2 regions of the Leisingera sp. F5 genome follow, and region 2 is predicted to be linked to the other one. Evidence: riboswitches for the same ligand, from Rfam matches in the RefSeq annotation. Region 2 holds a riboswitch; the other holds the start of a gene.
What was found. A riboswitch is a leader RNA that binds a small molecule or an ion and turns the genes downstream of it on or off. The one in region 2 is predicted to bind thiamine pyrophosphate.

Region 1 (3,411 bases), on a different contig from region 2:
GGCAGAGCCAAGGCAAAGGGATCGGCAACGGGATAGATCAGGATGAACAGCCCGGTGCCGATCACCAGCGGCGAGGCCGCAAGGCCCAGAATGCCCGACAGTTCAGTCATGCCGTTGCGCCCGGCGGCCACCGCGGCGGCCATCGGCAGGGCCAGCGCCAGCAGGATCAATGTGCTGAGCGCAGCAACCAGAATGGAGTTTCCAGCGGCCTGCCAGACACTGCTTTTCAAATCTGCCAGCCCCGGCAGTCCCGCCAGCACGATTGCGGCCAGCGGCAGCAGCAGGAACGCCGCAGACAGGATAATCCAGAAAACATCCAAGCCGCGCGCCAGCGCCCCCTGCCCGTCCCAGCGCCGCACCGCGCGGTCAAGACCAGCGCCAAAACCCTCGCCCGCCGACGCCCGCAGCGCCACCAGCGCGGCGGCGCCGGTCAGCAGCAACTGCATGCCCGACAGCAGCGCCGCGCGGCCCAGATCGAAATCAAAGCGGAACGCCTGATAGATGGCGAGTTCGATGGTTGTGGCTCTTGGCCCGCCGCCCAATGTCAGCGCCACCGCAAAGCTGGAGAGGCAGATCGCGAAGACAACCGCCAGTGCGCCGGGCACCACTCGCCGCAGCATCGGCCCTTCCAGCAGCCGCCACATCGCCAGCGCCCCGGCATCCAGCTGCGCCGCCAGGCGGAAGCGCTCGGCAGGAATCTCCTGCCAGCCCTGCAGGATCAGCCGGGTCGCCAGCGGCAGATTGAAAAAGACATGCGCCAGCACCACCCCGTGCAGCCCGTAGATCTGCACCGGTTCCATCCCGAATTGGCCAAGAAGGCTGCTCAGCCAGCCAGCCCGGCCAAAGACCGCGAGGAGCCCAAGAATGGCAACAATAACTGGCAGAATGAACGGTGCGCCCAGCAGGGCAATCAGAAGCCCCCGCCCCGGAAACCGCCGCCGCGCCAAAGCGCGGGCAACGGGAATGGCGAGGCCGACACTCAGCAGCGCCGACAGGCTCGCCTGTGTCAGCGTAAAGCGGACCGCAGCCCAGTCGCTGGCTGCGAATCCGCTTCCGGCCTCAGCCCTTAGGCCAACTGCCCCAAGGGTTCCCAGGATCAGCGCAGCCACCAAAAGGGCCGCACTGATGCCGGGAAAGGCGCTTACTGGCTGAGCGCGTCCAGCCATTCGCCCAGCGCCGTATCGCGCACCTCTGCCGCTTCAGTCTCGTTCAGCAACAGGGATTTGCCCGGCGCGATCAAAGTGCCGAACCCTTCCGGCAGGCCCGCCGCCGGGGTCACTGCGGGGTACATCCAGTTGGTGGTCGGGATGATCGACTGGAAGGTATCCGATACCATAAATGCCAGGAACTGATCCGCCAGCTCCGGCTGGTCAGTGTTTGCCAGCTTGCCGGCAACTTCCACCTGCATGTAATGGCCCTCGCCAAAGGCAGCAGCAGCCTTGGAGGCGTCCTCCTCTGCTATCAGATGATAGGCGGGCGAGGTGGTGTAGGAGAGAACCATATCAGCCTCGCCTTCCAGGAACATGCCATAGGCCTCGGACCAGCCCTTGGTCACGGTGACAACGTTGTCGGACAGGCCCTTCCAGATTTCCGGCGCCTCGTCGCCATAAGCGGCCTTGACCCACAAGAGCAGGCCGAGGCCAGGGGTCGATGAGCGCGGATCCTGAATCACGATTTTCTTGTCGCTGGCAGCCAGCGCCTTGAAATCCGCAGGTGCCGTTGCATCGGCGTTGTGAACAAAGGCAAAATAGCCCCAGTCATAAGGCACAAAGGTCGCGTCGTTCCATTCGACCGGCAGCGCAAAATCGGCGCTGACCGAATGCTCGGCAAACAGGCCGGTTTCCTTGGCCGCCGCGGTCAGATTGGTGTCGAGGCCCAGAACAACGTCTGCATCAGAACGTTCGCCCTCCAGCTTGACCCGCGCCAGCAGCGCCGCGCCGTCACCTGCGCCGACCAGTTTCAGGTCGCAGCCGCAAACTTCCTCGAATGCTTTCTCCACCGCCGGGCCGGGGCCCCAATCGGAGACAAAGCTGTCATAGGTATATACGGTGAGTTCGGGCGTTTCGGCAAAAGCTGCCGACGCGCCAAGCAGTCCCGCTGCAAATGCAAGATGTTTCATGCCATCCTCCTTTGCGGCTTCGGGCAAGGGTGGAGGCTGTCCAGTACCTTCCCTCCGCCGGTGTGATCCGGTTCAGGTTCAACGGGTGTCATCTCAGCGCCGCAGCGCACCCCGAGGTCTCGCGGACATTAGGCCCCGGGCGCAACAATGACAAGCCAAAGCCCCGCCAGGACCTATGGCCAGGTCAAACTGGACCGCTGCCAGCGCCGATCCCCTGTTCTTCTGGCTTAAAATATCCCGGGGGAGCCGCCGCAGGCGTCGGGGGCAGCGCCCCTGCCCGCTTTGCCGCAGAGGAATCCGCTTGAGGCACAGGCCCCTGCCCGCTAAGCACGTCCCGCAAAGGAGACCGCGCCGCATGTCGATGAACAGCTTTGGACACCTCTTCCGCGTCACCACCTGGGGCGAAAGCCACGGGCCCGCGCTTGGCGCCACCGTCGACGGCTGCCCGCCGAACGTGCCGCTGGAGCCGGAAATGCTGCAGCAGTGGCTGGACAAGCGCCGCCCCGGCCAGAACAAGAACACCACCCAGCGCAATGAGCCGGACGCGGTCAAGATCCTGTCGGGCGTGTTCGACGGCATGTCCACCGGCACGCCGATCCAGCTGATGATCGAAAACACCGACCAGCGCTCCAAGGACTACGGCGAGATTTCCCAGACCTTCCGCCCGGGCCACGCCGACATCACCTATTTCCAGAAATACGGCAACCGCGACTACCGCGGCGGCGGCCGCTCCTCGGCGCGCGAAACCGCGGCACGGGTTGCCGCGGGCGGTGTTGCACGTGAAGCAATCAAGGCGCTGGCGCCGGGGCTGGAGATCAAGGGCTACATGACCCGGATGGGCGCGCTGAAGATCGACCGCAGCCGCTTTGACTGGGACGCGATTGAGCAGAACGATTTCTGGATCCCCGACGCAGGCGCGGTGCAGGAATGGGAAGACTACCTGCAGGCCCTGCGCAAGGCGCACGACTCGGTCGGCGCAGTGGTCGAGGTGGTCGCCCGCAATGTCCCCGCCGGTATCGGCGCGCCGGTTTACGGCAAGCTGGACACCGATCTGGCCGCCGCGATGATGTCGATCAACGCCGTGAAGGGCGTGGAAATCGGCGAGGGCATGAATGCCGCGCGGCTGAAGGGTTCGGAAAACGCCGATGAGATCTTCATGGGTGAAAACGGCCCGGAGTATTCCTCCAACCACGCCGGCGGCATCCTGGGCGGCATTTCCACCGGTCAGGATGTGGTAGTGCGCTTTGCGGTGAAGCCTACGTCGTCAATCCTCACCCCGCGCAAGTCGATCC
Region 2 (3,411 bases):
CCAGAACTGCAATCTCCGCCCCGTTCACCTGCCGGTGGGTGGTGGTGCGGCGGGCAAACCGGGTGAGTTCTGCACGGTCGCGGGCGGGCGCCACCACCAGCGTGCCGCGCCTGTGGACCGGTGTGACCCTGGCCCACCAGGTGAAGGCGCGGCTGCCGAGGGTGATCACCTCTGCTTCGGCGCTTTCCCTCTCGCACCAGGGGGCCAGCATGCCGCCCGCAAAGCGCGCGACGCTGCTGTCCCCGGAGGTTTCCCCCCGTTCATAGACCGTGACCCTGGCCCCGCGCTGCGCCAGTTCATAGGCGCAGGCGAGGCCGGCCAGGCCCGCGCCTGCAATGGTGATCATTCTGCCGGTTCCGCAGCCTCGGCTGCAGGCACATACAGCTCACCGCCTTCGCGGAACTTGGCGGCCATTGCCTCCATGCCCTCCTTCTGTGCTTCGGCGCGGATGTCGTGGCTGATCCGCATCGAGCAGAATTTCGGCCCGCACATGGAGCAGAAATGGGCCACCTTATGGGCCTGTTTCGGCAGGGTCTGGTCGTGGAATTCGCGCGCGGTATCCGGGTCCAGCGACAGGTTGAACTGATCCTCCCAGCGGAACTCGAACCGCGCGCGGCTCAGCGCGTCGTCGCGGCGCTGGGCGCCCGGCAGGCCCTTGGCGAGGTCGGCGGCATGGGCGGCGATCTTGTAGGTGATCACCCCCACCTTGACGTCGTCGCGGTCCGGCAGGCCCAGATGCTCCTTGGGCGTCACGTAGCAGAGCATCGCGCAGCCGAACCAGCCGATCATCGCCGCACCAATGCCGCTGGTGATGTGGTCATAGCCCGGCGCGATATCCGTGGTCAGCGGCCCAAGCGTATAGAACGGCGCCTCGTGGCAGCACTCCAGCTGCTTGTCCATGTTCTCCTTGATCTTGTGCATGGCGACATGGCCTGGCCCTTCGATCATCACCTGGCAGTCCTTGGCCCAGGCGATTTTGGTCAGTTCGCCCAGGGTTTCCAGCTCGGCAAACTGCGCCTCGTCATTGGCGTCGGCAATCGAACCCGGGCGCAATCCATCGCCCAGCGAGAAGGAGACATCATACTGGCGGCAGATGTCGCAGATTTCCTCGAAGTGCTCATAGAGGAACGACTCCTTGTGGTGATGCAGGCACCACTTGGCCATGATCGAGCCGCCGCGCGAGACGATCCCCGTGACCCGCTCAACCGTCATCGGCACCATATGCAGGCGCACGCCCGCGTGGATGGTGAAGTAATCGACGCCCTGTTCGGCCTGTTCGATCAGCGTGTCGCGGAATACCTCCCAGGTCAGGTCCTCGGCGATGCCGTTCACCTTTTCCAGCGCCTGATACATCGGCACGGTGCCGATGGGCACGGGGCTGTTGCGGATGATCCATTCGCGGGTGTTGTGGATGTTGCGCCCCGTCGACAGGTCCATCACCGTGTCCGCGCCCCAGCGGATCGACCAGACCAGCTTGTCGACCTCTTCCTCCATCGAGGAAGTCACCGCAGAGGTGCCCATGTTGGCGTTGATCTTCACCAGGAAATTGCGGCCGATGATCATCGGTTCGATCTCGGGGTGGTTGATGTTGGCGGGGATGATGGCGCGGCCGGCAGCGATTTCATCGCGGACAAATTCCGGCGTCACGTAATCGGGGATATTGGCACCGAAATCATTGCCGTCGCGGTGGCAGGGCGACAGTTCACGCAGCTGGTTTTCGCGGATGGCGATGAATTCCATCTCCGGCGTCACGATGCCGGCGCGGGCATAGGCCAGCTGGGTCACCGCCTTACCGTCCTTGGCCCGCAGCGGCGCGGGTTTTACCGGGAATTCAGGCGTCAGCCGCTCGCCCGCGACAAAGCCGTTGTCCGCGGGTGTCACATCACGGCCCTGGTATTCTTCGACATCGCCGCGCGCCTCGATCCACTGGCGGCGCAGCTGCGGCAGGCCCTGGCGGATGTCGGTCAGCACGTCTGGGTCGGTATAGGGGCCAGAGCTGTCATAGACCGGCAGCGGCGCTTCGCCCGCCGTGGGGTGGGTGGCGATTTCGCGCATTGGCACGCGGATGTCCGGGTGGACCTCGCCTGCGACATAGATCTTGCGCGACGCGGGCAACGCACCTGTGGTGATCTTGGGGTTGGGGACGTTCATTTTGGTGCTCCTCAAAGCCAATAACTCAGAAAAGACACCAGATGAGTTTTGGCTGGGAAACCGGCAGGCAAGCGGCCTGCTGTACCGGAATGCGCCCGTTTCAAACGGCTGTCCCCGCGGGGACAAAAGGCGCGTCCTAGCTTCCTACGCCAGTATCAACTGGGTCAGGTTCAAAGGGTCGCGCCGCCGGTCCGGGTTGCCCCGCACCATGACGCCTCTCAGTCCCTTGGGCGGGACTCCCCTGCGTGCCTATAGGGCTAGGGGAGGCATGGGGTTCGCGTCAACCGAAAACTTTGTAGATTATTTTTATCTTTTAATGGCAGTCTCTTGGCTGGAATTCGCTGCCGGTTTTGGGGTAAATCGCTGCAGCGCAGCTTTGGTGCTTGATCGCAGGTGGAAAAATTATCTATAAAATCCCGAACCGCCATCCGCGCATGGCCAACTGGTACACGAGAACAGGAGACAGCATGCTGGACGCTGCACCCATCCGCACCGACTGGACCCGCGAAGAAGCGGAAGCGATTTACAACAAGCCTTTCATGGACTTGCTGTTTCAGGCGCATACAGTTCACCGGCAGTATTTCGACCCCAACCAGGTGCAGAAGTCCAAACTGCTCAGCATCAAGACCGGCGGCTGCGCCGAGGATTGCGCCTATTGCTCGCAGTCGGCGCGCAACGGCGCGCAACTGTCGGCCTCCAAGCTGATCGAAGTGCAGCGGGTGATTGCCGAGGCCAAGAAAGCCAAGGACGGCGGCGCGACGCGCTATTGCATGGGCGCCGCCTGGCGCTCGCCCAAGGATCGCGACATGGCAGCGCTTGAGGCGATGGTGCAGGGCGTCAAAGACCTGGGCATGGAGACCTGCATGACCCTGGGCATGCTGGAAGAAGACCAGGTGTTCCGCCTGCGCGACGCGGGTCTGGATTATTACAACCACAATATCGACACCTCCGAGCGCTATTATTCGGAGATCATCACCACCCGCACCTTTGCCGACCGCATCGACACCCTGAACAAGGTGCGCGAGGCAGGCATCAAGGTCTGCTCCGGCGGCATCGTCGGCATGGGTGAAAAGCAGCTCGACCGTATCGACATGATGCTGGCGCTGGCAACGCTGGAGGTGCACCCCGACTCGGTGCCCGTGAACATGCTGATCCCGATTGCCGACACGCCGCTGGCCAATGTCGAGAAGCTGGACCCGATCGAATTTGTCCGCTCGGTGGCGCTGGCCCGGATCCTGATGCCGAAATCGCATGTGCGCC

Region 1: it holds a riboswitch for thiamine pyrophosphate, as region 2 does, so the genes downstream of both, thiB (thiamine ABC transporter substrate binding subunit) here and thiC (phosphomethylpyrimidine synthase ThiC) in region 2, are expected to answer to the same signal.

What each region holds. Positions count from the first base shown of each region.
Region 1 is NZ_LUKH01000042.1:9,846-13,256, forward strand. It holds gene A2I95_RS20930 (thiamine/thiamine pyrophosphate ABC transporter permease ThiP) at 1-1,166, opposite strand, end outside; gene thiB (thiamine ABC transporter substrate binding subunit) at 1,142-2,119, opposite strand; TPP riboswitch at 2,152-2,243, opposite strand; gene aroC (chorismate synthase) at 2,475-3,411, shown strand, end outside.
Region 2 is NZ_LUKH01000035.1:4,749-8,159, forward strand. It holds gene A2I95_RS19670 (FAD-dependent oxidoreductase) at 1-346, opposite strand, end outside; gene thiC (phosphomethylpyrimidine synthase ThiC) at 343-2,151, opposite strand; TPP riboswitch at 2,276-2,404, opposite strand; gene bioB (biotin synthase BioB) at 2,619-3,411, shown strand, end outside.